DNA from 4 places in the Actinacidiphila sp. bgisy145 genome. Region 3 is predicted to be linked to each of the others. Evidence: riboswitches for the same ligand, from Rfam matches in the RefSeq annotation. Region 3 holds a riboswitch; each other region holds the start of a gene.
What was found. A riboswitch is a leader RNA that binds a small molecule or an ion and turns the genes downstream of it on or off. The one in region 3 is predicted to bind cobalamin.

Region 1 (7,726 bases), on a different contig from region 3:
CCAGCCGGCGGCGCACCACCTCCACCCGCTCGTCGGTCTCGCGCGAGGCGGTGACCTCCACGGTCAGCCCGAACCGGTCGAGCAACTGCGGCCGCAGCTCGCCCTCTTCGGGGTTCATCGTGCCCACCAGCAGGAAGCGCGCCGCGTGCCGCACCGACACGCCCTCGCGCTCCACGTAGCTCGCCCCCGTCGCGGCGGCGTCCAGCAGCACATCCACCAGGTGGTCGTTGAGGAGGTTGACCTCGTCGACGTAGAGCACACCCCGGTGCGCCTCGGCCAGCAGCCCCGGCTCGAACGCCTTCACGCCCTCGGCCAGCGCCCGTTCGAAGTCCAGCGCGCCGACGAGCCGGTCCTCGGAGGCACCCACCGGCAACTCGACGAGCTTCGTGGCGCGCCGGGCGCCGGCCGGGTCCGGGTCGTGCGGCCCGTCCGGGCAGCCCGGGTCCGGCGCGGCCGGGTCGCAGCTGAACCGGCAGCCGGGCACCACCGCCACGTCCGGCAGCAGCGCGGCGACCGCGCGCACCGTCGTCGTCTTCGCCGTCCCCTTCTCCCCGCGCACCAGCACACCCCCCACCGCGGGCGAGACCGCGTTGAGCAGCAGGGCCAGCCGCAGGTCGTCCTGCCCGACGACAGCGGTGAACGGATAGGTGATGCTCATGCCAGGATCGCTCCTTCGAGCGGAAGTCGTGGGTTCGGGGCCATGCGCGGCGCCTGCGGCGGTGCCTGCTGTGCGCGGGGCGGCGGCGGTCTCACGGCGCCCCCGGCGGCAGGAACGGCAGGCCCTCCGGCGGGCCCTGCTCCACCAGCCGCAGCAGCGCCCCGGTGTCGGCGTGCTCCTCGACCAGGTCCGCCAGCCGCTCCAACTGCTCCTCCCGCAGCGCCTCGAAGCGGGTGCCGGGCGCGGGCACGAAGCGCCGCCCGGCCGCCGCGGCCACCTGCCGCAGGAACGCCCGCCGGAAGCCGTCGCTCTCCAGCGACCCGTGCCAGTGGGTGCCCCACACCGCGCCGACCCGGCAGCCGTCGAGGAACGGCTCGTCGCCGCCGCGCAGTTCGGCCACCCCGTGGTGGATCTCGTAGCCGCGCACCGGCTCGCCGTACTGCGTGCCCTCCGGGCGGGCGAGGGTCTTCTCCCGGGCGAAGCGGACCCGTACCGGCAGCAGGCCCAGCGCCCGGACCGTACCGGCCTTCGACTCCACCTCGTCGTCGATGCTCTCGGCCAGCAGTTGGAAGCCGCCGCAGATGCCCAGCACCGGGCGGCCCTGCGCCGCGCGCTGCCGTACCGCGTCGGCCAGGCCGCGCGCGTGCAGCCACTCCAGCGCGCGGACGGTGCCGCGGGTGCCGGGCAGCACCACCAGGTCGGCGTCGGCCAGTTCGTCCGGGCGGTCCACGAACCGCACCACCACACCGGGTTCGGCGGCCAGCGCGTCGAGGTCGGTGAAGTTCGACATCAGCGGCACCGCGGCCACCGCGACCCGCAGCACCTCCTCGCCGTGGGGCGCCTCGACCGCGGACTCGCGCACCGCGCCGCGCAGCGACACCCGCAGCCCGTCCTCCTCGTCGATGCCCAGGCCGTGCGCGAAGGGCAGCACCCCGAGGGTGGGGCGGCCGGTGAGGCCGTGCAGCATGTCCAGGCCCGGCCGGAGCAGCGAGACGTCACCGCGGAACTTGTTCACCAGGTAGCCCGCGACGAGCCGCTGGTCCTCCTTCGCGAGCAGCGCCGTCGTGCCGTAGAAGGACGCGAAGACGCCGCCGCGGTCGATGTCGCCCACCACGACCACCGGCAGCCGCGCGCTCCTGGCCACCGCCATGTTGACGATGTCGGTACGGCGCAGGTTGATCTCCGCGGGGCTGCCCGCGCCCTCGCAGACCACCGCGTCGTGCGTACGGCCCAGCTCCTGGAGGCAGTCCACCACGGTGCCGAGCAACTCCGCCTGCTTGCCGCCGTGGTAGCCGCGCGCGCTCAGCTCGCCGACCGGCCTGCCCAGCACCACCACCTGGCTGCGCTGCTCGCCGCCCGGCTTGAGCAGCACCGGGTTCATCAGCGCCGACGGCTCCACCCCGGCCGCCTGCGCCTGCATCGCCTGCGCCCGGCCGATCTCGGCGCCCTCCCGGGTCACGTACGAGTTGAGCGACATGTTCTGGCCCTTGAACGGCGCCACCCGCAGGCCCTGCCGGGTCAGCCACCGGCAGATCCCCGCGGTCACCACGCTCTTGCCGGTGTCCGAACCGGTCCCGGCGACCATCAGCCCCTTCACCGCGCACCCCTCGTGCCGGTCCGGCCGCGGGCCGCCGACAGCAGCACCGACGCGCCCAGCGCGAGCGCGCCGACCCGGCGGGACAGCCGCACCGCGCGCCCGATGTCGGCCGGCCGCGGCGGCCGGAACCCCGCGCCCAGCACCGGCCGGTGCTCGACCCGCCCCCCGTACGCCAGGGTGCCGCCCAGCCGCACCCGCAGCGCCCCCGCGAACGCGGCCTCGACCGGCCCGGCGTTGGGCGAGGGGTGCCGCGGCCCGTCCCGGCGCGCGGTGGCCAGCGCGCTGCGCGGATACGGCCCGGCCAGCGCGGCGAGCAGGGCGGTCAGCCGCGCGCCGGGGTAGCCGGCCGCGTCGTCCAGCCGGGCGGCCGCCCACCCGAAGCGCAGGTGCCGCGGGGAGCGGTGGCCGACCATCGCGTCCAGCGTGTTGGCGGCACGGAAGCCGACCAGCCCGGGCACCCCCGCGAGCCCGCCCCACACCAGGGCGCCGACCACCGCGTCCGAGGTGTTCTCCGCGACCGACTCCACCACCGCCCGCGCCAGCGCGTCGGCGTCCAGCGCGGCCGGGTCCCGCCCGCACAGGTGCGGCAGCCGGTCCCGGGCGGCGGCCAGGTCGCCGGCCTGAAGCGCCGCGCCGATCGTGCGGGCCTCCCGGGCGAGCGAAGTGCCGCCCAGCACCGACCAGGTGGCCGCCGCGGCCAGCGCCGCGCCCAGCAGCGGGCGGCGCCGGGCCGCCCGCTCGGCGACGGCGGCCGCGGCCACCGCGCCGCCCACGCACAGCGCCGCGTACGCGCTGCCGGCGCCCCGGTCGTCGCGCCACATCCGCTGCTCCAGGGCGCCGGCGGCCCGCCCGAACCCGGCCACCGGGTGGCCGCGGCGCGGGTCGCCGATCAGGAGGTCGCCGAGGAAGCCGAGTGCGGCGCCGTACGCGTAGGCACGGTGGCGGCCGCTCATGCCGCGGATATCCGGGTACCGGCGGCCGCAAGGGCGGCTGCCGCCTGCGTGCAGGGCATGGCGAAGTCCTCACTCAGGGTCCGCGCCCTGGCTCGACGTGACCGGCGGTGAGAGTCTCCTGGCTCCCGGATCAACGCACTCCCGGGCCTTCCCGCCGGCGTGCGCCGGCCGTGGCCTCCAGCTTCGGGAGTGCACTCCCCGGTGACAGTGGCGGGACCGCGTCGGATTCGCACCGACTTCCTCTCCTGCCGCCGCATTGCTCCCGGCAGTTCACCACGCCCGGAGAAACCCCGTCAACCGGGCCTGCCTGCGGCTTTGCGGCCCCGCGCCGACGGGTGGGCGTGCGGCCGGCTCAGAGGGAGGCGTGCTCGGGAAGCAGCTCCTGGATGCCGATGCGGTGGTAGAACTCCGCGCGGATGCGGTCGCTGACCGCGGACACGACCTCGCTGCCGTCGCGGCTGGGGTCGATGTGGGTGCGGAACGGCCGCTCGCCCTGCGGCAGTCCGACCACCCGGACGATCTCGTCCGCGACCTCGTCCACGGTCCGCCCCGCGGGGAAGAGGTCGGTGAGCGCCTGCGCCATGGAGTCGCGCACCGCGCCGTACGCCTCGTCGTACGCGGTGTCCCGTACGGTGTCGGCCGGCCGGGCCGCGTGGGCGAAGTGGTTGGTGCCCGACGGGTAGGCGCCCGGCACCACGATGACGGTGTCGATGCCGAACCGGACCAGCTCGGCGGCGTAGCTCTCGGCCAGTGCGTCCATGCCCGCCTTCGCCGCGAAGTACGGGGCGAGGAACGGCGGGTGGCCGCCGCGGGTGGAGGACGACCCCACCCACACCAGCAGCCCCTCGCCCTGGCGGCGCAGGTGCGGCAGCGCGGCGCGGTTGACGCGCTGGGTGGACAGGACGTTGGCGTCGTAGAGCGCGGCGAGCTGTTCGGGGGTGAACGCCTCGGTCGGGCCCAGCGCCATGTGGCCGGCGTTGTGGACGACCACGTCCAGCCGGCCCTGCTCGGCGGTGACCTGCTCGATCGCCGCGTCGACGGACGCCTGGTCCTGCACGTCCATCTCGATGCCGCGCACGTCCACGCCCTCCGCCTCTGCGTACGCGGCGAGTTCGGCCACGCGGGGGGCGTTGCGGTCGGCGGTGGCGCGCATGCCCGCGTAGACGGTGTGCCCGGCCCCGGCCAGGAAGCGGGCGGCGAGGTTGCCGATGCCGCTGGAGGCGCCGGTGACGACGATGACCTTCGGACCGGTGCGGTGTGTCGTGGCTGGTGTCATGGCTGTTCCTGCCTCCTAGATGATTCCGCCGTTGGCGCGGACGGTCTGGCCGTTGACCCAGTGGCCGGCGGGGCCGGCCAGGAAGGCGGCCACCTCGGCGATGTCCTCGGGGGTGCCCAGGCGCTCCAGCGGGGGCTGGGCCGCGAGGCGGTCGACGGTCTCCTGGTCCTTGCCGGCCATGAACAGGGGTGTGGCGGTGGGCCCGGGGGCGATCGCGTTGACGGTGATGTCCCGGCCGCGCAGCTCGCGGGCGAGGATCAGGGTCAGCGCCTCGACGGCGCCCTTGCTGGCGGTGTAGGCCCCGTAGCCGGGGAACTGGAGCCCCACGACGGAGGTCGAGAGGTTCACGATGGCCCCGCCCGCGCGCAGTCGGCGGGCGGCCTGCTGGTCGACCACGAAGCTGCCGCGGATGTTGGTGCGGTGCACCGCGTCCAGCTCCGCGAGGTCCAGGTCGACGATCGGCTTCAGCCGCATCACGCCGGCGGTGTGCACGACGGCGTCCAGCCCGCCGAAGGCGGCCTCCACGGTGTCGAAGGCGGCGGCCATGGCGTGCTCGTCGGCGACGTCGCCGCCGACGGTGACGGCCCGGCCCCCGGCGCCCGTGATCTCCGCGGCGAGCGCCTCGGCGGCGGCCTTGTTGCCGGCGTAGTGAATGCCCAGGGCGTACCCGTCGCGGGCGAGCCGCCGGACGACGGCCCGGCCGATGCCACCGGACCCACCGGTGACCAGGGCGACGCGGACAGGGGTGGCGCTGGTGGACATGGCGTCCTCCTTGTTTTCGTCGATACGATCTGACGAGATCAACGATAACACAGATGGGGATCGATGATTCGGTCAGAGTGTTATCGGCGAAAACAGGAGAGGGGCCCGCGGGCGCCGGCATGCGAACAGCCCGCCGCCGGGACCCAGGTGGCGGGTCCCGGCGGCGGGCCGGGTGACGGCGGAGGGAGGGTGCGCTCAGCCGGCTATGAGGTGGATGCCGTAGGCGACGGCGGCGGCGCAGGCGGCGAAGCACAGGTAGGCGCCGGTGCGCGTCAGGAGCGCGGTGCCCTGGGCGGACGAGGGGCGGGAGAGCCCGACGATGCCGAGCGTGAAGACCCCGACGAGGCCGACGGTGGACAGCAGTGTGACCGCGAGGACCGTGCCGAGCGCGTGCCAGTCGATGCTCATGGCGTGCCCTTTCAGACCGTGGTGGGAGCGGAGGCGGGAGGCGGGACGGGGGAGGCCGCCGGAACGGCGGGCCCGGGGGCGGGTTGCGGCTCGGCCGCGGGCTCGGACGCGCTGTCGACCACGGTGACCGGGACGACGTGGACCGCGGGGGCGAGGTGGACGGCCGGTGCGGCCGGGACCGGGATCGTGGCCGGGACGGGGGCCTCGGCGGCCGCGGCGTCGTTGACGTTCGCGTGCGTGACCGGCTTGCGGCGGGCCGCCGTACGGACCACCGCGCACACCGCGAGGCCGATCACGCCGACCGTGGTGACCCCCCAGGTCCCGCGGTCGGCGAGGTAGGCCGCGGCGCCGGCGACCAGCCCGGCCGCGGGAAGGGTGAGCGCCCACGCGGCGACCATGCGCCCGGCGGTGCCCCAGTGGACCACCGCCCCGCGCCGCCCGAGCCCGGCCCCGAGTACCGACCCGGAGCAGACCTGCGTCGTCGACAGCGCGAACCCCAGGTGCGAGGACGCCAGGATCGTCGCCGCGGCGCCGGTCTGCGCCGCGAACCCCTGCTGCGGCTGGATGTCGGTGATGCCGCGGCCGACGGTCCTGATGATCCGCCAGCCGCCGATGTACGTGCCCAGCGCGATCGCGGTGCCGGCCGCGCAGATGACCCACAGCGGCGGGTCGGACCCGGGCGCGAGCGAACCGCCGGCGATGAGCGTGAGGGTGATGACGCCCATCGTCTTCTGCGCGTCATTGGTGCCGTGCGCGAGGGACACCAGCCCGGCGGAGGCGATCTGCCCGACCCGGTAGCCGCGCGAGGTGGCCGCCGGATCGGCGGCGCGGCCGAGCCGGTAGGTGAGCCGGGTGGCGAGCATCGAGGCGAGGCCGGCCACCACGGGCGCGGCCACTGCCGGAATGATCACTTTCATGACGACCGCGTCCCCGTGCACGCCGTGCGCGCCGACCGAGACGAGGGTGGCGCCGATCAGTCCGCCGAAGAGCGCGTGCGAGGAGCTGGAGGGGAGCCCGGCCAGCCAGGTCACCAGGTTCCACACGATCGCGCCGACCAGTGCGGCGAAGATCATCGCGGGTCTGATGCCGGCCGACTCGTCGATGATCCCGCCGGAGATCGTCTTGGCGACCTCCACCGACAGGAAGGCGCCGACCAGGTTGAGTACGGCTGACATGCCCACCGCGACGCGGGGTCCGAGGGCCCCCGTCGAGATGGTGGTCGCCATGGCGTTGGCGGTGTCGTGGAAGCCGTTGGTGAAGTCGAAGACGAGAGCGGTGGCGATCACGAGTCCGATCAGGAGCGTGATGTGTTCCATGGGCCCAGCAATCGTTCGGTCGGGCAGTGGCGAGGTGAACGTACGGAGCATTGATGAACGGAAGGTGAACTCGCGGCAGACTCGGAGTGCTGACATGAATCATCGGTGAACGCGGGGGGATCGGGAAGGGGTGCGGAGCGGTCGGGAGCGGTCGGCGCGACGCCCTGGCGCACTCCTGCGTGATCCCGCGGACCGGTGAAGCGAGCCGTAATCCGTGCTCTTTGGTGGTCGGTCCGCCCGTGGCACCCTCGAACCGGTATCAGCGGCACCAACGGCAGCAAGGGGTTCCCGTGCACGACGCAGCACAGCAGACCTGGTCCGACGTGGTCGACGCGGCCCGCCGCACCGTCGCGGACGGCCTCGTGGTCGGCACCTCCGGCAACGTCTCCGCCCTCGTCGGCGACGACCTGGTCCTGGTCACCCCCACCGGCGTGCCCTACCACCGGCTCGGGCCCGGCGACCTCGTCGGCGTCGACCTCGCCAGCGGGCGCCAGGTGCGCGGCGAGCTCAGACCGACCAGCGAACTCCCGCTCCACCTCGCCGTCTACCGCGGCACCCCCGCGCGGGCGGTCGTCCACACCCACGCACCGCACGCCACCGCCGTCTCCACGCTCGTCGCCGAGCTGCCCGCCATCCACTACATGGCCGCGGAGCTCGGCGGACCCGTCCGCGTCGCCGACTACGCCCTCTACGGCACCCCCGAACTCGCCGACGCCGTCCTCCACGCCCTCCGCGGCGACCGCACCGCCTGCCTCA
Region 2 (7,726 bases), on a different contig from region 3:
CCGTCATCTCCTGGAGCGGCACGTTCAGCAGCTCCTCCTTGGAGGCGAAGTAGCGGAAGAAGGTGCGCCGCCCGATGTCGGCGGCCTCGCAGATGGCGGCCACGGTCACGTCGTCGTATCCGTGCTCGCCGAAGAGCCGGAAGGCGACCTCGATCGTCGCCGCGCGGTTGTCCGCGCGCTTGCGTTCGCGCATCCCGTCGATGTGCGCCTCCTCGGTGTACGGCCGTACGTCAACGATCCGATTGAATCCTATGCACGTTCGTGGCACCGTATGCCACATGGCACCGTGTGCCACGAAATCCGCGCGGGCCGCCGGACGGCCGCGCAGGCCAGGGCATGTCCAGAGCGAGGAGCAACCGTGGTGAAGAACTCGGAGCACGCCCCCGAGGCGTCGGAGGCGGCCGCCGACGGCGACGGCCGGGCCGGCTCGGGGCCCGGCTGGCAACCGGCCGAGATCGCCGCGCTCGCGGTGGTCTCGCTCGCCGGGCTGCTCGCCTCGCTCACCCAGTCGCTGCTGATCCCGGTGCTGCCGAAGATCACCACCGACCTGCACAGCTCCACCGGCGACGTGCAGTGGCTGCTGACGTCCACGCTGCTGGTCGCGTCCGTCGCGGTGCCGGTGGCCGGCCGGCTCGGCGACCTGTACGGCAAGAAGGTCACGCTGATCGCGGCGGCGGCCGCGCTCTGCGTCGGCTCGCTGGTCTCCGCGCTGAGCGACGGCCTGGTGCCGATGATCGTCGGCCGCGCGATCGTCGGCGTCTCGATGGCCGTGATCCCGCTGGGCATCAGCCTGTTGAGCTCGATCCTGCCGCGCGAGCGGGCATCGGCGGGGATCGCCCTGGTCAGCGCGATGCTCGGGATCGGCGGCGCGCTCGGGGTGCCGATGGCCGCGTGGATCGGCGAGCACGCCGACTACCACCTGCTCTTCTGGATCTGCGCGGCCGGCGGCGCGCTGTCGGTGCTCGGCACCTGGCTGCTGCTCAGCGAGCCGCCCGGGCGCTCCACCGGCCGGCTCGACCTGCCGGGCACCGTGGTGCTCGCCGGCGGCCTGGTCTGCCTGCTGCTGCCGCTGAGCCAGGCGTCCAGTTGGGGCTGGTCGTCGCCGACCACGATCGGCCTGCTGGTCGCCGCGGCGGTGCTGCTGGCCGGGTTCGTGGTCTGGGAGCGCCGCGCGGCCTCGCCGCTGGTCGACGTCCGGGTCAACGCCGCGCCCGCGCTGCTGCTGACGAACGTCGCGTCCGTCTGCGTCGGCTTCGCGCTGTTCGCCACGCTCATCGGCACCGCCTCCTACGTGGAGGCGCCGCGCGTGACCGGCTACGGCTTCGGCTCGTCCGTGGTGGTGGGCGGCCTGTGCCTGCTGCCCAGCGGCGTGGCGATGCTCATCCTGTCGCCGGCCTCGGCGGCGATCACCAACGCGGTCGGGCCGAAGATCACCCTGGCCATCGGCGCGACCATCGTGGCGGCCGGCTTCGTGGTGCGGATCGCGCTCACCGGCCACCTGTGGGAGATCATCCTCGGCACCAGCATCGCCGGGGCCGGCACCGGCATCGCGTACGCGGCCATGCCCGCGCTGATCAACCTCGCCGCGCCGCGCTCGGCCCTCGCGGCCGCCAACGGCCTCAACTCGCTCTTCCGCTCCGTCGGCAGCTCGCTGGCCAGCGCGGTCGGCGGCACCCTGTTCGCCTCGCAGGTGATCGTGCTGGGCGGCCAGGCCATACCCTCCCTGCACGCCTACCGGCTGCTCTTCGGGATCTGCGCGGGCGCGGCCCTGCTCGGCGCCCTGATCGCGCTGACGGTGCCCACCTCGCCGCAGGAGGAGGAAGCCGCGCAGGCGGAACCGGTACCGGCCTGACGCTCCCCGCCTGATGCTCCCCCGGCCGGGTGGAACACCCCGGCCGGGGCCGCCGGGACGGGAAAAGGGGCGGCCCGGCGGCGCCCGCGCGATCTATGCTGGCGGGTGCAGCTGGTTCGCCCCTGCCCGCCAGGCAGGCGCGTCGCAAGAGGGAACCCGGTGGGAATCCGGGACTGCCCCGCAGCGGTGAGTGGGAACGACCGCCGTCAGACGCACTGGGTCCGCCTCGGACCTGGGAAGCGACGGCCAGTAGGTGTCTGCCCCCGGCAGGCGTGCCCGCGAGTCCGAAGACCTGCCCGTTGCCCGTACGCGACCACTCGCGTGCGGAAGTCCCGGTGACCTCGTGGGCGGGTCGGCGTACATGGGCAGGCAGGTGGACGAGCGCGCGCCGTCGTCGGTGCGCCGGGTCCGTACCGGTCCGGTGTGCCGCCTTCGCACCCTCGTCCCGTCGCCGGGATGCCAGGGAGACATCTCGCGAAGGAGAGTTCCGTGTCAGCGAAGTCCGCAGCCGCGGCAGCACGGGCCACCGTGTACGGCTACCCCCGCCAGGGACAGCACCGGGAACTGAAGAAGGCCGTCGAGGGCTACTGGAAGGGCCAAGTCGGCGCCGACGCCCTCCGGCAGACCGCCGCCGGCCTGCGCCGCGCCAACTGGCGGCAGCTCGCCGGGGCCGGCCTCCACGAACTGCCCACCGGCGACTTCTCGTACTACGACCACGTGCTCGACACCAGCGTCATGGTCGGCGCCGTGCCCGAGCGGCACCGCGCGGCCGTCGCCGCCGACCGGCTCGACGGCTACTTCGCGATGGCCCGCGGCACCCAGGACACGGCGCCGCTGGAGATGACGAAGTGGTTCGACACCAACTACCACTACCTGGTGCCCGAGTTGGGTCCGGACACCGTCTTCCGCGCGGACTCCTCCCAGCAGGTCGGCGAGCTGCGCGAGGCCCTCGCGCTCGGGTACGACGCGCGGCCGGTGCTCGTCGGCCCCGTGACCTACCTGCTGCTCGCCAAGGCCGCGCCCGGCGCGCCGGCCGGGTTCGAGCCGCTGTCCCTGCTGGACCGGCTGCTGCCGGTGTACGCGGAGGTGCTCGCCGACCTGCGGGCCGCCGGCGCGGCGTGGGCGCAGCTCGACGAGCCCGCCCTCGTACAGGACCGCACGCCGGCCGAACTGGCCGCGGCCGACCGCGCCTACCGCGCGCTGGGCGGCGCCGCCGACCGGCCGAAGCTGCTCGTCGCGTCCTACTTCGACCGGCTCGGCGAGGCACTGCCGGTGCTGGCCGCGGCCCCCGTCGAGGGCCTGGCACTGGACTTCACCGGCCCGGCCGCCGCCAACCTCGACCACCTCGCCGCCGTCGGCGGGCTGCCCGGCAAGCGCCTGGTCGCCGGTGTCGTCGACGGCCGCAACATCTGGATCAACGACCTCCAACGGTCGCTGTCCACGCTCGGCACCCTCCTCGGCCTCGCCGACCGCGTCGACGTCGCCGCCTCCTGCTCGCTGCTGCACGTGCCGCTGGACACCGCGCCCGAACGGGACATCGACCCGCAGGTGCGGCGCTGGCTGGCCTTCGCGCGGCAGAAGGCCGCCGAGGTCGCCACGCTCGCCAGGGGCCTGGCCGAGGGCACCGGCAGCATCGCGGGCGAACTCGCCGCCTGCCGCGCCGCCCTCGCCTCCCGCGCGGCCTCCCCGATCACCCGCGACCCCGCCGTACGCGCCCGGGTCGCGGCGGTCACCGACGCCGACGCCCACCGCGCCCAGCCGTACCCGGAGCGGGCCGCCGCCCAGCGGGCCCGCCTCGGGCTGCCGCTGCTGCCCACCACCACCATCGGCTCCTTCCCGCAGACCGCCGAGCTGCGCACCGCCCGCGCCGACCTGCGCGCCGGGCGGATCGACCCGGCCGGCTACGAGGAGCGGATCAGGGCCGAGATCGGCGAGGTGATCTCCTTCCAGGAGCGGACGGGCCTGGACGTGCTGGTGCACGGCGAGCCCGAGCGCAACGACATGGTCCAGTACTTCGCCGAGCAGCTCACCGGCTACCTCGCCACGCGGCACGGCTGGGTCCAGTCCTACGGCACCCGGTACGTGCGCCCGCCGATCCTGGCCGGGGACATCTCCCGGCCCGGGCCGATGACCGTGCGCTGGACCTCCTACGCGCAGTCGCTGACCTCACGCCCGGTCAAGGGCATGCTCACCGGCCCGGTCACCATGCTCGCCTGGTCCTTCGTCCGCGACGACCAGCCGCCCGGCGACACCGCCCGGCAGGTCGCCCTCGCACTGCGCGACGAGGTGGCCGACCTGGAGGCGGCCGGGACGGCGGTGATCCAGGTCGACGAGCCGGCGCTGCGCGAGACGCTGCCGCTGCGCGCGGCCGACCGCCCCGCCTACCTGGCCTGGGCGACCACGGCCTTCCGGCTCACCACCGCGGCGGCCGGTCCGGCCACCCAGATCCACACCCACATGTGCTACGCCGAGTTCGGGGACATCGTGCAGGCCATCGAGGACCTCGACGCCGACGTCATCAGCCTGGAGGCCGCCCGCTCCCACATGCAGGTCGCCACCGAACTCGCCGGCCGCGGCTACCCGCGGGAGGCCGGTCCGGGCGTCTACGACATCCACTCGCCGCGCGTACCGGACGCGCAGGAGGCGGCGGCCCTGCTGCGCAAGGGACTTGAGGCCATCCCGGCCGAGCGGCTGTGGGTCAACCCGGACTGCGGCCTGAAGACCCGCGGCTGGCCCGAGACCCGGGCGTCCCTGGCCCACCTGGTGGCAGCCGCCCGCACGGTCCGGGCGGAGCTGGCCGCGAACTGACCCGGCCCGGCCGCGGGTCGGGGGGCGAGGGCCCGCCGGTCCGCGGCCGGGCGCCGGGTCACGGCCGGGTGCGGCGCAGCAGGTAGGTGTCCATGATCCAGCCGTGCCGGGCGCGGGCCTGCGCCCGGACCTCCCGGATGCGGTCGGCGACGTCGGCGAGCGGGCCGGCGACCAGGATCTCGTCCGGGGTGCCGAGGTAGGCGCCCCAGTAGATCCAGACGCCGTCGCCCTCGACCTGGGTGAAGGACTCGTGGGCGTCGAGCATCACGACCACGTCGCTGTCCACGCCGCCCTCCTGTCCGGGGAAGATCTCCGGGAGGCGGCGCGCGGGGGTGATGTGGACGGGCCGGCCGACCTGGTTCAGGCCGATCCGGTGCCGGGCGGCCAGCGCGGAGACGCTGCTGATGCCGGGCACCACCTCGACGTCGAAGGCGACGGTGCCGCGGGCGGCGATCTCGTCGAGCATGCCGAGCGTGCCGTCGTAGAGCGCCGGGTCGCCCCAGACGAGGAAGGCGCCCGCCTGGCCGGGCGCCAACTCGTCGCGGATCAGCTGCTCGCAGGCGTCCGCGCGCTTGCTCCGCCAGTCGTGCACGGCGGCGGTGTACGCGCCGCGCCCGGCGGCCGCCCGGTCGCGCGGCGGGTCTTCCGTCTCCACGATCCGGTGCGGCCGGTCGGAGTGCTCCTCGATCACGGCCCGCCGGAAGTCCGTCAGGGACGCCTTGACCGGCCCCTTCCCGATCAGGAAGAAGACGTCGGCGCGGCGGATGGCGCGCACCGCGCCGAGCGTCAGGTGGTCGGGGTCGCCGGCTCCGATGCCGATGACGAGGAGGTGGCGCTGCTCCGTGCTCATCTGCGGGCTTTCCAGGTGGTCGGTGGAGAAACCGCTGGTCCGCGGCAACCGCGCGCCCGCCGGGGGCGCGCTGCACGAAGCGTACGCTGCGCCGCGCCACGCCCGTCAGCGGGCCGTGGCGTCCCAGGCCGTGCCGGACACATCGCGCCTGCCCGGCGGGGCCCGGCACGCACGCTCCCCCCTGCCTCCGGCGGGAGGCGCCCCCAGCGTTGCCGGTCGTCGGCGCGGCCCGCCGCGCTCTGTTCCCCAGCGCTTCGCCTGGGCTACCCCCATCCTCCGCCGTGCGATCGGGGGGCACCGCCCATGCCGTAGGCCACGGGGGAGCACCAGACCCCGTCGGCCCCCGACCTTTGGGCGGGACGACGCTACGGGTCAGGCACGGTCCGGCCGCCCGTCACCGCCCGGCCGGGATCTTCTCGCCGGCCTCGATCGGCACCGGCAGGTGGTTCTCGGCCGGCGGCAGCGGGCAGGTGGCCAGGTCGGTGTAGGCGCAGGGGAGGTTGGCGGCCCGGTTGAAGTCGATCAGGACGGTGCCGTCGGCGTCAGGCGCGGCCAGCGACAGGGAGCGGTTGGCGGCGTAGGTGGTGACCCCGGAGGTGGCGTCGGTGAACAGCACCAGCAGGCTGCCGGGGGTGCGGCCGTTGAACGCGGTGAGCCGGTGGGTGGTGCCGTCGAGCTCGAACTCGACCTCGCCGGGGGCGTCGTAGACGTGCTGGAGGCCCTCGACGGCGGCGCCGACGGTCGTCGGGCGCGGGGCGTCGAACGGCAGGTAGCGGCCGGTGCGGGCCCAGCGCGGGTCGGGGGCGTAGGCGGGGGTGCCGGTGAAGTCGCGCAGCAGGGCGTTGTCGGGGTGGCGGGGGCGGAGGATGTCGTGGCCGCCGCGCTTGGCGATCTCGATGACGGCGTCCCCGGCGGTGGGGAAGAGCCCGTCGCGTTCGGCGATCACGCCGAACGCGTGGCGGCCGCGCAGGACCTGGCCGTCGAGGGTCAGCTCCTCGCCGTCGGCGAGGTCGACCACCACGCCGTCCTCGGTGGCCGACCAGGCGCCGGGCGCGTCGGGGAAGCGGGTGGGCGTGGCGTCGAGCCAGCGCAGGCTGGTGACGGCGAGGAAGCCGTGCGGGTCGGCGAGGACCCGTTCGTGCGCGGTGTGCCACTCCTCCCACTGGCGGGTGAAGGTCTCCTGCGCGGTCGCTTCGGCTTGTACGGTCATGGCGCTCCGTTCGGGGGTCGGACGGGCCCGGGCGGGCCGGGCCGGGGTCGGTTCAGCGGTGGTCGGTGTTCTCGCGGTCGGCGGCCTGTTCGAGGCGGCGGAACCGGCTGGCGTGGAAGACGAGCGGCGTGACCGCGTGGTCGGCGTCCAGCGCGTGCACCCGCAGCAGCACGATGTCGTGGTCGCCGGCCCGGACCAGCTGCTCGACGGAGCAGTCGAACCAGGCGCTGCCGCGGTCCAGCAGCACCGCGCCGTCGGCGGTGGCATGCCAGTCCAGCCCGGCGAACCGGTCGGCGCCGCGGGCGGCGAGCTGCGCGCAGTCGCGTTCCTGGTCGGCGCCGAGCACGGTGACGCCGAGCCGGGCGCGGCCGGCCAGCGCCGGCCACGTGGTGGAGGTGTGCGCCACGCACACCGACAGCAGCGGCGGGTCGAGGGAGACGGAGGTGAAGGAGTTGGCCGCCATGCCGGTGGGCACCCCGTCGACCAGCGCGGCTATCGCGGTCACGCCGGTGGGGAACGCGCCGAACACCCGGCGCAGTTCGGTGGCGGAGAGCGCCTCCTCCCCGGTGGGCAGCCGGCGCTGCGGCCGGTCGGGGTGCGGCGGCCGGGCGGCGGGGTCGTCGCGGTGCGCGGGGTCGTCGAGGTGGACGGGGTCGTCGCGGTGGACGGCGGCGGGCGGGCGCGCCGGCTGGCGGGCGCCGCGCCCGTCGTGCCGCTCGTCCCTGCGCTGCGCCCTGGTCGTCGTCATCGTCGCGTCCACTCCTCGGCCAGCAGCTGGTACGAGCGGACCCGGTCCGCGTGATCGTGGGTGATGGTGGTGATCAGCAGTTCGTCGGCGCCGGTGGCGTCGCGCAGCGTCTCCAGCTGGTCGGCGACCTGCCGCGCCGTCCCGACGAACTGCGTCTCGACCCGGTCGGCGACCAGGTCCCGGTCCTCGTCGCTCCAGGCGAGGGCGCGGGCCTGCTCGGGGGTGGGGAAGCGGATGGCGCCCGCGCCGGTGCGGATG
Region 3 (7,726 bases):
GCCGTGCAGCGCCCAGGGGTTGGCGTCCTGGAGGAAGGCCCGGTTGGCGGGGTCGAGGACGTACGCCTCGGTGATCCTGTCGTACATCCAGTCGGCGACGACACCGGTGGTCGCGTCGTACCCGAAGAGGTAGTCGACGGTCGCGGCGAGTTCGAAGGCGCCCTTGTAGCCGTGCCGGCGCATCGCCTCGATCCAGCGCGGGTTGACCACGCGGGCGCGGAAGACCCGGGAGGTCTCCTCGACGAGGGTGCGGGTGCGGACGGTCTCGGGACGGGTCGAGTCGCCGATGTACGCCTCGGGGGCGGTGCCGCGCAGCGCCCGTACCGCGGCGACCATGCCGCCGTGGTACTGGAAGTAGTCGTCGGAGTCGGCGATGTCGTGCTCGCGGGTGTCGGTGTTCTTCGCGGCGACGGCGATCCGGCGGTAGGCGGTCTCCATCTCGCCGCGCGCCGGGCGGCCGTCGAGCCCGCGGCCGTAGGCGTAGCCGCCCCAGACGGTGTAGACCTCGGCGAGGTCGGCGTCGGTGCGCCAGTCGCGGGAGTCGATCAGCTGGAGCAGCCCGGCGCCGTACGTGCCCGGCCGGGAGCCGAAGATGCGGGTGGTGGCGCGGCGCTCGTCGCCGTGCTCGGCGAGGTCGGCGCGGGTGTGGGCGCGTACGTGGTTGCGGTCGTCGGGCTCGTCGAGGGAGGCGGCCAGCCGCACCGCGTCGTCGAGCAGGGCGACAGTGTGCGGGAACGCGTCGCGGAAGAAGCCGGAGATGCGCAGGGTGACGTCGATCCGGGGGCGGCCCAGCTCGTCCAGCGGCACCGGCTCCAGGCCGGTGACGCGGCGGGAGGCGTCGTCCCAGACCGGGCGGATGCCGAGCAGGGCCAGCGCCTCGGCGATGTCGTCGCCCGCGGTGCGCATCGCGGAGGTGCCCCACAGCGACAGGCCCACCGACGCCGGCCAGTCGCCGTTGTCGGTGCGGTAGCGGGTCAGCAGCGACTCGGCGAGCGCCTGCCCGGTCTCCCAGGCGAGCCGGGAGGGCACGGCCTTGGGGTCGACGGAGTAGAAGTTGCGGCCGGTGGGCAGCACGTTGACCAGGCCGCGCAGCGGCGAGCCGGACGGCCCGGCGGGCACGAAGCCGCCGGCCAGCGCGTGCACGGTGCGGTCGATCTCGTCGGTGGTCGCGGTGAGCCGGGGGACCACCTCGCGGGCGGCGAACTCCAGGACGGCGGCGACCTGTTCGCCGCTGCCGGCGGTGACGGCGGGCACGGCGGCCGGGTCCCAGCCGGCGTCCTCCATCGCCTGGACCAGGGCGCGGGCGCGCTCCTCGACGGCGTCGGCGGCGGTGCGGGTGGCGGCGGACTCGTCCAGGCCCAGCGCCTCGCGCAGCCCGGGCAGGGCCGCGGTGCCGCCCCAGATCTGCCGGGCGCGCAGGATCGCCAGCACCAGGTTGACCCGGTCGGTACCGGCCGGGGCCTGGCCGAGGACGTGCAGGCCGTCGCGGATCTGGGCGTCCTTGATCTCGCAGAGCCAGCCGTCGACGTGCAGCAGGAAGTCGTCGAAGCCCTCGTCGTCGGGGCGGTCGGCCAGGCCCAGGTCGTGGTCGAGGCGGGCGGCCTGGATGAGGGTCCAGATCTGGGCGCGGATCGCCGGGAGCTTCGCCGGGTCCATGGCCGCGATCTGGGCGTGCTCGTCCATCAGCTGCTCGAGGCGGGCGATGTCGCCGTAGGAGTCGGCGCGGGCCATCGGCGGCACGAGGTGGTCGACGAGGGTGGCGTGGGCGCGGCGCTTGGCCTGGGTGCCCTCGCCCGGGTCGTTGACCAGGAACGGGTAGACCAGCGGCAGGTCGCCCAGGACCGCGTCCGGGCCGCAGGCCGCCGACAGGCCGGCGTTCTTGCCGGGCAGCCACTCCAGGTTGCCGTGCTTGCCGAGGTGGATCATCGCGTCGGCGCCGAAGCCGCCGTCCGCGGCGGGGGCGGCGATCCAGTGGTACGCGGCCAGGTAGTGGTGCGAGGGCGGCAGGTCGGGGTCGTGGTAGATCGCGATCGGGTTCTCGCCGAAGCCGCGCGGCGGCTGGATGAGGACCAGCAGGTTCCCGTGGCGGAGGGCGGCGAGCACGATGTCGCCCTCGGGGTTGCGGCTGCGGTCCACGAACAGCTCGCCGGGCGGCGGGCCCCAGTGCTCCTCGACCGCGTCGCGCAGTTCCCGCGGCAAGGTGGCGTACCAGCGGCGGTAGTCGGCGGCGGGGACCCGGACGGGGTTGCGGGCCAACTGCTCCTCGGTGAGCCAGTCCTGGTCGTGGCCGCCGGCGTCGATGAGGGCGCGGATGAGGGCGTCGCCGGGGTGGAGGGGGGAGCCGTCGGAAGGGGTGACGTCGGAAGGACCGCCGTCGGACGGCGCGTCGAGGCCGGGGACGGGGTCGGGCCCGAAGTCGTAGCCCTCCTCGCGCAGGCGGCGCAGCAGGGCCATCGCGCTGGCGGGGGTGTCGAGGCCGACCGCGTTGCCGATGCGGGAGTGCTTGGTGGGGTAGGCGGACAGCACCAGGGCCAGGCGCTTGTCGGCGGCGGGTATGTGCCGCAGCCGGGCGTGCCGTACGGCGATGCCGGCCACGCGGGCGGCGCGCTCGGGGTCGGCGACGTAGGCGGGCAGGCCGTCGGCGTCGACCTCCTTGAACGAGAACGGGACGGTGATCAGCCGCCCGTCGAACTCGGGCACCGCGATCTGGGTGGCCGCGTCGAGCGGGGAGACGCCCTCGTCGTTGGCCAGCCACGCGGCGCGCGAGCCGGTCAGGCACAGCGCCTGGAGCACGGGGACGTCCAGGCCGGTGAGCGCGCCCGCGTCCCACGCGTCGTCGTCGCCGCCCGCGGACGCGTCGGCGGGGCGGGTGCCGCCGGCGGCGAGCACGGTGGTGACGATCGCGTCGGCGGCGGACAGTTCGGCGACGAGTCCGGGCTCGGGGGTGCGCAGGGAGGCGACGAAGTACGGCAGCGCCCGGGCCCCGGCCGCCTCGATCGCGTCGCACAGGGCGCCGACGAACGCGGTGTTCCCACTCATGTGGTGGGCGCGGTAGTAGAGCACGGCGACGGCGGGGGCGTCCGCGGGCGCCGCGGCGGCCGTACGCTCCAGCGGGCCCCAGGAGGGCGCGGGCGCGGGCGGTTCGAAGCCGTGGCCGGTGAGCAGCACCGTGTCGGACAGGAAGCGGGCGAGCTGCTCCAGGTTGGCCGGGCCGCCGTGCGCCAGGTACGCATGCGCCTCGGCCGCGAGGCCCACCGGCACCGTGGACGCCGCCATCAGCTGGGCGTCCGGCGCCTGTTCGCCGCTCAGCACCACCACCGGCAGGGTCGTCGCCAGCAGCGCGTCCAGCCCCTCCTGCCACGCCCGCAGTCCGCCCAGCAGGCGTACGACGACCAGGCCGACGCCCTCCAGCAGCTCCGGCAGCAGCGCCACGTCCACCCGCGTCGGGTTCGCGAACCGGTACGCCACCGGTCCCCCGGCCGCCCGAGCGCTGAGCAGGTCCGTGTCCGACGTGCTCAGCAGCAGCACCCGTTCGGGATGCGGCCCGCCGAGCCCCTGCTCACCGGCGGGCGAAGGCGCTTCGGCCGGGGGCAGTTCCTCGGCACCCCGCACCGGGGCGGTGGTGCTGGAGTCGGCGGAACGGGGCAACTCGGATGATCCGGTCACAACGAAAACCCTTCCTCGGGGTGTCCGCGCCCCGGGTGGTGTCGGACGGCGGGAGTTCCTGGCTCGCTCGACCGCCGGAGGCACCGGTGGCCAAGTTCACAGTGGCGGGACCGCGCCGGATTCGCACCGGGCTTCCTCCCCTGTCGCCGTCTGCGGCAATGGCGAACCGGAAGGTCCGCACGGGGAGCATAGTAAGCGCCGTAGGCATTCGGCAGATGACCCGATTTGTGGCACGGTCGGTATGCTCGCCGCCATGTCCACCGCCCCCGACCAGCCCGTCCAGCCGCCGCGGCCGGCCGCCGACGCATGCCCGGCGGACGTCAACGCGGCGGTAGGGGAAGGCGCCCGGGCCCCGCGCGGCCGGGCGGACGCCTGCCCGGGGGCCCTTCGGCTGCACACCGCCGACGACGGCGCGCTGGCCAGGGTCCGCGTCCCGGGCGGTGCGCTCGGCGCGGCGCAGGCCGAACGGCTGGGCGAGGCGGCCCGGCGGTTCGGCGACGGTGATGTCCATCTCACTTCGCGCGGCAACGTCCAACTGCGCGGCCTGGCCGCGGGCTGCGGGGCGGAGCTGGCCCAACTGCTGGGCGCGGCCGGGCTGCTGCCGTCGGCGGCGCACGAGCGGGTACGGAACGTCGTGGCGTCGCCGCTGTCGGGCCTGGACGGGCAGGGGCACCTGGACGTCGGGGGCTGGCTGCGGGAGCTGGACGGGCTGCTGTGCGGGAGCGCGGCGGCCGCGGCGCTGTCCGGGCGGTTCCTCTTCGCGCTGGACGACGGGCGCGGCGACGTCGCGGCCCTGGGACCCGACGTGACGCTGCGCGCGGCGCCGGACGGGACGGCGCTGCTGCGGATCGGCCGCAACACGGCCCTCCGCCTTCCCGCCGCCGACGCGCCCCGGGCCGCGCTGCTCGCCGCGGAGGGCTTCCTCGCCGCGGCCACGCCCGACGGCGGCGGCGAGCCCACCGCGTGGCGGGTGGCCGACCTGCCCGACCGCGGCGCGGCCCTCACCGCGGACCTCGCCGGCCGTCTCACCGCACCGCCCGCCACCACCGCGGCCCCGCCCGCCGCCTCCCCCGCCGGCACCCGGGGGGAAGCCGCACACACCGCCTCCCCCGCCGGCACCCGGGGGGAAGCCGCACACACAGCACCCACAGTGCCCCCCGCAATCGGTCCCATCCCGCACCCGGCCGCCCCCGGCGGCCCCCTCGCCCTCTCCGTCCTCGCCCCCCTCGGCCGCCTCACCCCCGACCAGTGGCGCGCCCTGTGCGCGCTCGCCGCCCGCACCCCGGCCGCGCAGCTGCGGCTCACCCCGTGGCGCGGCGCCGTCGTCCCCGGGGTGCCCGCCGACCGGGCCCGGGCGGAGCTGGCCGCGCTCGCGGCGGCCGGACTGGTGACGGACCCGGGCTCCCCGTGGGTGGGCGTGAGCGCGTGTGCCGGGCGGCCCGGCTGCGCGAAGTCGCTCGCCGACGTCCGCGCGGACGCGGCGGCCCTCGTCCACCCGGCACCCGGGGACGCCGAGCCCTCCCGCCCCACCCCCGGGAGCGGGGAACCCGGGGACACACAGCCCGAGGGCACACAACCCGGGAGCGGGGAACCCGGGGGCACCACCCCCCGCCCCCTCCCCGTCCACTGGTCCGGCTGCTCCCGCGCCTGCGGCCGCCCCCGCACCCCCGACCGCGTCGAAGTCGTCGCCACCTCGAACGGCTACCGTGTGGACCTCTTCCGTACCGGGGCCCCGCTGCGAAGCGCCCACCCCCGGCCCGCCGACCTCGCCGCCACCGTGGCGGCCGCGCGCCGCGGCGCGCCGACCGAATGAGCGAGACCACCGTGCCCCCTGTGCCCCCGGTCCCCCCGGGCTCCGCGTACCCCTACGCGTACGAGAAGGACGGTGCGGCCATCTACCGCCGCTCCTTCGCCACGATCCGCGCCGAGGCGGACCTCGGCGGGCTGCCCGCGGACGTCGCCCAGGTCGCGGTGCGGATGATCCACGCCTGCGGCATGGTCGACCTGGTCGCCGACCTGGCGTACTCGCCCGGCGTGGTCGCGCGGGCCCGCGCGGCGCTGCGGGCCGGGGCGCCGATCCTCTGCGACGCCGCGATGGTCGCCAGCGGGGTGACCCGCAAGCGGCTGCCCGCGGACAACGAGGTGATCTGCACGCTGGGCGACCCGTCGGTGCCCGCGCTCGCCGCGGACCTCGGCACCACCCGCACCGCGGCGGCCCTGGATTTGTGGCGGGACCGGCTGGAGGGCGCGGTCGTGGCGGTCGGCAACGCGCCCACCGCGCTGTTCCGGCTGCTCGAACTCGTCGCCGCGGGCGGCCCGCGGCCGGCCGCGGTCATCGGCGTCCCGGTCGGCTTCGTCGGCGCGGCCGAGTCGAAGCAGGCCCTGGCCGCCGACCCGTCGGCCCTCGAGTACCTGGTGGTGCACGGCAGGCGCGGCGGCAGCGCCATCGCGGCCGCCGCGCTCAACGCGATCGCGAGCGAGGAAGAATGAGCAGCCGTCCGTCAGCGGCCCACGAGACGGCCGCATCCGACAGCGTGGGGCGGCTCTACGGGGTCGGCCTGGGCCCCGGCGACCCGAAGCTGCTGACCGTACGCGCCGTGGAGGTGATCTCGGCGGCCGACGTGGTGGCGTACCACAGCGCGCGGCACGGCCGGTCGATCGCCCGCGGGATCGCGGCGGGGTACCTGCGCGCGGGCCAGATCGAGGAGCAGCTCGTCTACCCGGTCACCACCGAGACCACCGACCACCCCGGCGGCTACCAGGGCGCGATGGAGGAATTCTACGAGCAGGCCGCGGCGCGGCTGGCGGCGCACCTGGACGCGGGGCGCAGCGTGGCCGTGCTGGCGGAGGGCGACCCGCTCTTCTACGGGTCGTACATGCACATGCACAAGCGGCTGGCCGACCGGTACCCGACGGAGGTGGTGCCCGGGGTGACGTCGATGGCGGGCGCGGCCGCGCGGCTGGGGGCGCCGCTGGTGGAGGGCGAGGAGTCGCTGACGGTGCTGCCCGGCACGCTGCCGGAGGAGGAGCTGGCCGCGCGGCTGGCGGCGGCGGACACCGCGGTGGTGCTGAAGCTGGGCCGGACGTTCCCGGCGGTGCGGCGGGCGCTGGAGCGCTCGGGGCGGCTGGCGGACGCGCGGTACGTCGAGCGGGCCACGATGGCCGGTGAGCGGACCGCGGAACTCGCCGAGGTGGACCCGGAGTCGGTGCCGTACTTCGCGGTGGCGGTGCTGCCGAGCCGGGGCGGCGCGACGGAGCCGCGGACGGCCGTACCCGCGGCGGTGTCCGAGGCGGACGCCGACGGCGGCGGGCGCGGGCAGGTCGTGGTCGTGGGCACCGGTCCGGCCGGGCCGCTGTGGCTGACCCCCGAGACGCGCGGCGCGCTGGCCGCCGCGGACGACCTGGTCGGCTACACCACCTACCTGGACCGGGTGCCGGTGCGGTCCGGCCAGCGGCGGCACGGCAGCGACAACAAGGTGGAGGCCGAGCGCGCCGAGTTCGCCCTCGACCTGGCCCGCAGGGGGCGGCGGGTGGCCGTGGTCTCCGGCGGCGACCCGGGGGTCTTCGCGATGGCCACCGCCGTGGTGGAGGCGGCCTCGCAACCGCCGTACCAGGACGTGCCGATACGGGTGCTGCCCGGTGTGACCGCGGCGAACGCGGCGGCCGCGCGGGTCGGTGCGCCGCTCGGCCACGACTACGCGACCGTCTCCCTGTCGGACCGGCTCAAACCGTGGGAGGTCATCGCCGAGCGGCTGCGGGCGGCTGCCGCCGCGGACCTGGTGCTGGCGCTGTACAACCCGGGCTCCAGGAGCCGCACCTGGCAGGTGGCCAAGGCGCGCGAACTCCTGCTGGAGCACCGTGCTCCCGACACGCCCGTGGTGGTCGCCCGCGACGTCGGCGGGCCGGGGGAGCGGGTGCGGATCGTCCGCCTCGCCGAACTGGACCCGGACGAGGTCGACATGCGCACCCTGCTGATCGTCGGGTCGTCCCAGACCAGGACCGTGGTGCGCGGGGGCGGCGAGCAGGTCGTCTGGACGCCGCGGACCTACCCCCGGGACTG
Region 4 (7,726 bases), on a different contig from region 3:
CCGACGCGTCGGTGCGGTGGACGACGACGACGTCGTCCTCGACGGCGGGGGCCTGGAAGACCAGTTCGTAGACGGCGGGGTACTCCTCCATGGGCACACACCTCCCCAGGGCAGTACTCCATCATCCCGCAGATCGGCGGTTTCCGCCTCCCGGGGCGGGCCGCCGCGGACGTAGGCTGCCGGCATGGACACCGGCGTGGGCGCAGTCACGGGCACGGACGCGGGCACCGGCACGGACGCAGGGATCGGCGCCGAGGCCCTGGCGGCGCTGGCGCCCCTGCTGCCGCTGGTGTCGCGCGGCGGCGTCGTGGTGCTGAGCGGGGCGGGGCTGTCCACGGAGTCGGGCATCCCCGACTACCGCGGCGAGACCGGCCGGCGGCGGCGCGGCAGCCCGATGACGTACCAGGAGTTCACCGGCAGCGCGGAGGGCCGCCGCCGGTACTGGGCGCGCAGCCACGTCGGCTGGCCGTCGATCGCCGGGGCCCGGCCGAACGCGGGCCACCGGGCCGTGGCGCGGCTGGCCGCGGCCGGGCTGGTGACGGGCGTGGTCACGCAGAACGTGGACGGGCTGCACGCCGCCGCGGGCACGGCCGACGCGGTCGAGCTGCACGGCAGCCTGCACGCGGTGGTCTGCCTGGACTGCGGGGCCCGCGGGCCGCGTACGGACCTGGCCGAGCGGCTGGACGCGGCGAACCCGGGATTTCGCGCGCTCGCGGCCCGGATCGCCGCCGACGGGGACGCGGAGCTGCCCGCCGAGCACGTCGCGTCCTTCCGCCCGGTCGGCTGCGCGGTGTGCGGGAGCGGCGTGCTCAAGCCCGACGTGGTGTTCTTCGGCGAGCAGGTGCCGCTCCCCCGGGTGCACGCGAGCTACGCGCTGGTGGACGCCGCGTCGCTGCTGCTGGTGGCCGGCTCCTCCCTCACGGTGATGTCGGGGCTGCGGTTCGCGCGCCACGCGGCCAAGCACGGCACCCCGGTGGCCATCGTCAACCAGGGCCCCACCCGGGGCGACGACCTGGCCGCGCTCCGCCTCGACCTGCCGCTCGGCCCCGCTCTGACCGCGCTGGCCGACCGCCTCGCCCCGGCCGGCTGAGCAGACCCGCGCGCTGGCCCGGGGCGGGCCGGGGGCGGCGAATACCAACGCCGTGTTAAGCCTGCGCCGCAGCCGGGACAGCCGCGCCCGGCCGTGCTTCCATGGGCCGCATGACCCCGTTCGTGAAGCGCCGCCACGTGGACTACGCGCGCGTCACGACCACGGGGTGTCCCGGCGCGCGCTGACGTCCGCCGCACCGCCGGACCGTCGCCGTACGCCTCGCGCCGTACGCCTCCGCCGTCGTCAACGCCCCGCCCCGCCCCCGGTGTCCACCCCCGGGGGGTACGGCCCCGCGGGCGCCGGTGGCGTACCCGCGCGCACCTCCGCAGGACACCCGCAGCGCCACCCGTACGCGCCCCAGCACAGGGAGAACCATGACCGAGCAGCAGCCCGTCGACGCCGTGACCGCCGGGCACACGCCCGAGACCGCCGTCGCCGCCGCCACCGAGGAGCCGAACTGGTCGTTCGAGACCCGGCAGGTCCACTCGGGGGCGGTGCCCGACCCGGCGACCGGGGCGCGGGCGGTGCCGATCTACCAGACGTCGTCGTACGTCTTCCGCGACACCCAGCACGCCGCGGACCTGTTCGCGCTGGCCGAGCCGGGCAACATCTACACCCGCATCCACAACCCGACCCAGGACGTGTTCGAGCAGCGGATCGCCGCGCTGGAGGGCGGGGTCGCCGCGGTGGCGCTGGCGTCCGGCCAGGCCGCGGAGACCCTGGCGATCCTGACGCTGGCGGGCGCCGGCGACCACGTGGTGGCCGGCTCGTCGCTGTACGGCGGGACGTACAACCTCTTCAAGCACACCCTGCCGCGGTTCGGCGTCGAGGTGTCCTTCGTCGACCCGGACGACGTCGCCGCGTGGCGGGCGGCGGTGCGGCCGAACACCAAGGCGTTCTTCGCCGAGACGCTGGGCAACCCGCGCGGCAACGTGCTGGACGTCCAGGCCGTGGCGGACGCGGCGCACGCCGAGGGGGTGCCGCTGATCGTGGACAACACGGTGCCGACGCCCTTCCTGCTCCAGCCGCTGCGGCACGGCGCGGACGTGGTGGTGCACTCGGCGACGAAGTTCCTCGGCGGCCACGGCACCACCATCGCCGGTGTGGTCGTGGACGGCGGCAGCTTCGACTTCGGGGCGCACGCCGACCGCTTCCCGGACTTCTCCGCGCCCGACCCGAGCTACCACGGCCTCCAGTACTGGCCGGCGCTCGGCCCCGGCGCCTATGCGGTCAAGCTGCGGGTGCAGCTGCTGCGCGACCTCGGCCCGGCGCTGTCGCCGCACTCGGCGTTCCTGCTGCTCCAGGGCGTCGAGACGCTGTCCCTGCGGCTGGAGCGGCACTCCTCGAACGCGCAGGAGCTCGCGGAGTGGCTCCAGGCCCGCGACGAGGTCGCGGCGGTGCACTACCCGGGCCTGCCCTCCAGCCCCTGGTACGAGGCCGGGCAGCGCTACCTGCCGCGCGGTGCGGGCGCGGTGCTCGCCTTCGAACTGCGCGACGGCGCACAGGCCGGCCGGCGGTTCGTGGACGCGGTGCGGCTCTTCAGCCACCTGGCGAACATCGGCGACGTGCGCAGCCTGATCATCCACCCGGCCTCCACCACGCACAGCCAGCTCGACGAGGCGCAGCTCGCGCAGACCGGTGCGACGCCCGGCCTGGTGCGGCTGTCGGTCGGCATCGAGAACGTCGCGGACCTCAAGGCGGACCTGGAAGCAGGGTTCCGAGCGGCCAAGGGCGCGTCCTGACCGTGCCCGGCACGCCGCCGGTCCCCGGCGCCGGATCGCCCGCCGGCGCCGCCCCGGAACCCGCCGGCGGGGTCCTCCCGCCGCCCGCCTCCGGGGCGTGGCGGCCGGGGGACCCGCCCGGGCGGCGGCGCTGGCACCGCGCTCCGGGGCCGCTCCGGCTGGAGGCGGGCGGCGAACTGCCGGAGGTGCGGCTGGCGTACGAGACGTGGGGCCGCATCGCGCCCGACGGGTCGAACGCGGTCCTGGTGCTGCACGCGCTGACCGGGGACAGCCACGTCGCCGGTCCTGCCGGGCCCGGCCATCCCACGGCCGGCTGGTGGGACGCGCTGGTCGGGCCGGGCCGGGCGCTGGACACCGACCGCTTCTTCGTGGTGGCGCCCAACGTGCTGGGCGGCTGCCAGGGCAGCACCGGCCCGGCCACCGCCCGGCCGGACGGGCGGCCGTGGGGCGGCGCCTTCCCGTTCCTGACCCAGCGCGACCAGGTCGCGGCCGAGGCGGGCCTGGCGGACGCGCTGGGCATCGACCGGTGGGCGCTGGTGGTCGGCGGGTCGATGGGCGGCATGCGGGCGCTGGAGTGGGCGGCCGGCCGCCCGGAGCGGGTCGGCGCGCTGCTGCTGCTCGCCTGCCCGGCGGCGGCCAGTGCCGAGCAGATCGGCTGGGCGTCGGTGCAGTTGCGGGCGATCCGGGCCGACCCGGCCTGGCGCGGCGGCGACTACCACGGCGCCGGGCCGGGCGGCGGCCCGCACGCCGGTCTCGGCCAGGCCCGCCGGCTGGCGCACCTGACGTACCGCAGTGAGCCGGAACTGCGGGCGCGCTTCGGCCGGGACCCGCAGCGCGGTGAACTGCCCTGGCACGGCGGCCGGTACGCGGTGGAGTCGTATCTCGACCACCACGCGGACAAGCTGGTGCGCCGGTTCGACGCGGGCAGCTATGTGGTGCTCACCGAGGCGATGAACGCCCATGACGTGGGGCGCGGGCGGGGCGGCACCGCGGCGGCGCTGCGGCGGGTCACGGCGCCCGCGCTGGTGGCCGGGGTCGACTCCGACCGGCTCTACCCGACCGCGCAGCAGGAGGAGTTGGCGGCGGGCATCCCGGGCGCGGACCGGACGCGGACGATCCACTCGCCGTACGGGCATGACGGCTTCCTCATCGAGGTGGATCAAGTGGCGGCGCTGGTCGGGGAGTTGATGCCGCCTCCGGCGGCGCGGCGGCCCCCGCGCGGTGTGGCGGGAAGCAGGTGACATGCGTTGACGTGCCGGTTCGCCCGCCCGTACGCTGGTCGTTCGTGATGGTGTGAGGAAGCCGGTGGAACTCCGGCACGGTCGCGCCACTGTGTACCGGTCGCCTCTGGGGGCGTCCGGGAGTCAGATACTCCGCCGTCACGCCGCCCCACTCGAACCGAGGGACGCTGTATCCCCGAAGGAGGCCCCACCCGTGAGTTCTGTGTCCACCCCTTCGTCGACCGAGGCCACGCCGGTCGTCCTGCCCGTCTCCAAGGCGGTGCTCTGGCTGGTCGGCAGCGCGCTCCTGGCGCTGGCCGCCTACTACTTCATCGGCGTCGACCAGGGCGCGGTGTCCGTCTTCGGCCGGGACATGCACATCCACGAGTTCGTGCACGACGCGCGGCACTTCCTCGGCTTCCCCTGCCACTGACGACAACAGGCAGGCGGACAACTCGACATGGAGAAACGACTCGTACTGCGCGGCGTGCTCGCCGGCGCGATCGGCGGGCTGCTCGCGTTCGTCTTCGCGCGGATCTTCGCCGAACCGCAGATCAACCGGGCGATCAGCTACGAGAGCGGCCGGGACGCGGCGCAGAACGCCCTGGACAAGGCCGCGGGCCTGCCGGTCTCGCCGGACGGCCCCGACCTGTTCAGCCGCACCGTCCAGGCCGATGTCGGCATGGGCGTGGGCCTGATCCTCTTCGGTGCCGCCATGGGCGCCCTCTTCGCGGTGGTCTACACGGTGTGCCTGGGGCGGGTCGGCGGCGTCCGGCCGCGCACGCTGGCGCTGCTGGTGGCCGGCGGCGGCTTCCTCGGCTTCTACCTGGTGCCGTTCGTGAAGTACCCGGCGAACCCGCCCGCGATCGGGCACGAGGACACCATCAAGGCCCGCACCGGGCTCTATCTGGTCATGGTGGTCTGCTCGATCACGCTGCTCGCGCTGGCGGTGTGGCTGGGGCGGAAGCTCCAGGGGCGGTTCGGCACGTGGAACGCCACGCTGCTGGCCGGTGCGGCCTTCGTGGTCGCCATCAGCGTGGTGATCGGCCTGCTGCCCGCGCTCGGACACCTGGCCGCCAACCGCGAGCAGTACGGCAACCACGCCACGGAGACACCTCAGCCGCTGACCGACCCGGCGGGGCGGATCGTCTACCCGGGCTTCCCTGCGGACGTGCTGTTCCGGTTCCGCTTGTACTCGGTGGCCGCGCAGCTGCTGCTGTGGTCGGCGATCGCGCTGGTCTTCGGGCCGCTTTCGGAGCGGGTGCTGAGCGCCTCGCCGACCGGCCGCGCCGCGCGGGCGCCCCGGGTCGGCCCGGTGGAGGCGTGAGGGGGCGCCTCGGCGCGCCATCCCGCCCTGCCGCGGCAGGGTGGCGCCGTGCACGGCGATGAGACGAGAGCGGCCCTGGCGGAGCTGGGGCCGTTCTTCGCGGTCGAGAGCGCTGCGGCGGCCGACGCGGCCGGCGGCGGCTCCGGCTGGCGGTCGATGGCCGAGCTGGCAGACGGCAGCGGCGTGCTGGCCGCCCGCGTGGCCGCCGTACGCGGGGTGCTGGCCGCGGGCGGCGGGCAGCAGCCGGACGCGGTCGAGGAGCGGGTGGCCGCGTCCGTGACCCACCTGGGCCTGGTGGCCCGGCTGCTCTCCCCCTACCTGGCGCTGGCCGTGCTGTACGGACACGTGCCCGGCGCCGTACGGCTGTCCGACCTGCGCTGGCAGCCCGCCCTCGGCGGCCCCTACCCGCTGGCCCTGCCGGGGCTGCCCGGCCGCGCGGCGGACCCGCCCGCCCCGGCGGAGACCGGGCCTGCGGAGACCGGCGGGGTCGCGGACCTCGGCAGGGTGGCGGGCCTCGGTGGGGTCGCGGACGCGTTCGCGGCGGCGGTCCTCTCCGGCCCGGTCCGCGAACTGACCGCGGCCTGCGCGGACTTCCGCGTCTCCCCGCACGTCCTGCGGGGCAACACCGCCTCCGCGCTCGCCGGCGCCGCCCGCATGGTCGCCGCGGCCCGCCCGGAGGCCGCCGCGCGGGCCCGCGCGCTGACCGGGCTGCTGACGGCCGGCGGCCCGCTGCGCGGCGCCGGGCATCTCACCCCGGCGGACGCCGGCGGGGGCCACGGCGCCTTCCGGCGGCGCAGCTGCTGCCTGATCTACCGGGCCGCGCCGGGGCACGCCGGGGCGCTGTGCGGCGACTGTGCGCTCTCCCGTGTGCCGGTGCGCCCGGGATGAAGCAGGTCAAAGCGTTGCGGGCATGAGGACCCGGTCTTGTTGCGAGCAACTTGCAACAAGTAATGTGTCGCATCGAGGTGTCCCGCCCCCGGTCGCAAAGGACGCAACGTTGACCTCCATCATCCAGACCCGCCCCGCCGCGGGGTCCCGCCTCCAGCGGATATCGGCGTCGATGTCGCGTGCCGAGTGGACCCGGCTGGGCGGTATGGCCGGCTTCATCGTGGCGCTGCACGTCATCGGCTGGTTCACGCTCGCGGTGATCGTCGCCCCGCACCACTACCGGACGGGCACCGGCGTCTTCGGGGTCGGCATCGGCGTCACCGCCTACACGCTCGGGATGCGGCACGCCTTCGACGCCGACCACATCGCCGCGATCGACAACACCACCCGCAAGCTGATGGGCGAGGGCAAGCGGCCGCTGTCGGTCGGCTTCTGGTTCTCGCTCGGCCACTCCTCGATCGTCTTCGGGCTGTCCTTCCTGCTCTCCTTGGGCATCCGGTCGCTCGCCGACCCGGTGGCGCACGACAACTCCGGGCTGCACGACGTCACCGGCTGGATCGGCACCACCGTCTCGGGCACGTTCCTGTACGCGATCGCGCTGGTCAACCTGCTGATCCTGGGCGGCATCTGGAAGGTCTTCCGGCGGATGCGGCACGGCGAGTTCGACGAGGCGGCGCTGGAGGACCAGCTCAACAACCGCGGTCTGATGAACCGCCTGCTGGGCCGGCTGATGAAGTCCGTGAGCAAGCCGTGGCAGATGTACCCGATCGGCCTGCTCTTCGGGCTCGGCTTCGACACCGCCACCGAGATCGCGCTGCTGGTGCTGGCCGGCTCCGGCGCCGCCTCGGGCCTGCCCTGGTACGCGATCCTGTGCCTGCCGGTCCTCTTCGCCGCCGGGATGTGCCTGCTGGACACCATCGACGGCTCGTTCATGAACTTCGCGTACGAGTGGGCGTTCTCCAAGCCGGTCCGCAAGGTCTACTACAACCTCACCATCACCGGCCTGTCCGTCGCGGTCGCCCTGATCATCGGCACCGTCGAACTGCTCGGCCTGATCTCCGACAAGGCCGGTCTGCACGGCTCCTTCTGGGACTGGATCGGCGGGCTGGACCTCAACATCGTCGGCTACGTCATCGTCGGCCTGTTCTTCCTCACCTGGGCCGTGGCCCTGGCCGTCTGGAAGTACGGCAACATCGAAGAGAAGTGGTCCACCGGCCTGCGCACCGCCGACGCCGGCCCGGAGTAGGGCCCGCCGCTCAGGGCCGCTCCCGCGGTGACCGGTGCGGGGCGGGCCCGGGGTGCGGGCGGGTGGCCAGCAGCACGGTGGCCTCCAGGTCGGGGTCGTGGGCGGTGGCCGCGGTCAGGCCGCCGGCGCGCAGGGCGCGCAGGGCGGCGGGGACCTGGGCCCGGCTGGCCTCGGAGAGCAGGGTGCCGCCCGGCGCGAGCCAGGTGGCGGCGT

Region 1: it holds a riboswitch for cobalamin, as region 3 does, so the genes downstream of both, AC3ERT_RS23140 (cobalamin biosynthesis protein) here and cobN (cobaltochelatase subunit CobN) in region 3, are expected to answer to the same signal.
Region 2: it holds a riboswitch for cobalamin, as region 3 does, so the genes downstream of both, metE (5-methyltetrahydropteroyltriglutamate--homocysteine S-methyltransferase) here and cobN (cobaltochelatase subunit CobN) in region 3, are expected to answer to the same signal.
Region 4: it holds a riboswitch for cobalamin, as region 3 does, so the genes downstream of both, AC3ERT_RS30660 (CbtB domain-containing protein) here and cobN (cobaltochelatase subunit CobN) in region 3, are expected to answer to the same signal.

What each region holds. Positions count from the first base shown of each region.
Region 1 is NZ_JBYIRL010000026.1:46,794-54,519, reverse strand. Features, by position in the region: gene AC3ERT_RS23150 (putative cobaltochelatase) at 1-658, opposite strand, end outside; gene AC3ERT_RS23145 (cobyric acid synthase) at 750-2,243, opposite strand; gene AC3ERT_RS23140 (cobalamin biosynthesis protein) at 2,252-3,208, opposite strand; cobalamin riboswitch at 3,320-3,451, opposite strand; gene AC3ERT_RS23135 (SDR family oxidoreductase) at 3,561-4,484, opposite strand; gene AC3ERT_RS23130 (SDR family oxidoreductase) at 4,500-5,246, opposite strand; gene AC3ERT_RS23125 (hypothetical protein) at 5,442-5,654, opposite strand; gene AC3ERT_RS23120 (inorganic phosphate transporter) at 5,666-6,970, opposite strand; gene AC3ERT_RS23115 (class II aldolase/adducin family protein) at 7,261-7,726, shown strand, end outside.
Region 2 is NZ_JBYIRL010000015.1:149,155-156,880, reverse strand. Features, by position in the region: gene AC3ERT_RS16200 (TetR family transcriptional regulator) at 1-193, opposite strand, end outside; gene AC3ERT_RS16195 (MFS transporter) at 359-1,852, shown strand; cobalamin riboswitch at 1,948-2,166, shown strand; gene metE (5-methyltetrahydropteroyltriglutamate--homocysteine S-methyltransferase) at 2,342-4,660, shown strand; gene cobF (precorrin-6A synthase (deacetylating)) at 4,719-5,510, opposite strand; gene AC3ERT_RS16180 (DUF1684 domain-containing protein) at 5,905-6,720, opposite strand; gene AC3ERT_RS16175 (flavin reductase family protein) at 6,773-7,468, opposite strand; gene AC3ERT_RS16170 (LLM class flavin-dependent oxidoreductase) at 7,465-7,726, opposite strand, start outside.
Region 3 is NZ_JBYIRL010000002.1:64,156-71,881, forward strand. Features, by position in the region: gene cobN (cobaltochelatase subunit CobN) at 1-3,528, opposite strand, end outside; cobalamin riboswitch at 3,713-3,835, opposite strand; gene AC3ERT_RS02050 (hypothetical protein) at 3,920-5,479, shown strand; gene AC3ERT_RS02055 (precorrin-8X methylmutase) at 5,500-6,156, shown strand; gene AC3ERT_RS02060 (precorrin-2 C(20)-methyltransferase) at 6,153-7,726, shown strand, end outside.
Region 4 is NZ_JBYIRL010000044.1:40,038-47,763, reverse strand. Features, by position in the region: gene AC3ERT_RS30680 (DUF6296 family protein) at 1-91, opposite strand, end outside; gene AC3ERT_RS30675 (NAD-dependent protein deacetylase) at 185-1,090, shown strand; gene AC3ERT_RS30670 (bifunctional o-acetylhomoserine/o-acetylserine sulfhydrylase) at 1,465-2,832, shown strand; gene metX (homoserine O-acetyltransferase MetX) at 2,835-4,073, shown strand; cobalamin riboswitch at 4,072-4,227, shown strand; gene AC3ERT_RS30660 (CbtB domain-containing protein) at 4,267-4,485, shown strand; gene AC3ERT_RS30655 (CbtA family protein) at 4,513-5,379, shown strand; gene AC3ERT_RS30650 ((2Fe-2S)-binding protein) at 5,428-6,267, shown strand; gene nicT (Nickel transporter NicT) at 6,440-7,513, shown strand; gene AC3ERT_RS30640 (putative protein N(5)-glutamine methyltransferase) at 7,524-7,726, opposite strand, start outside.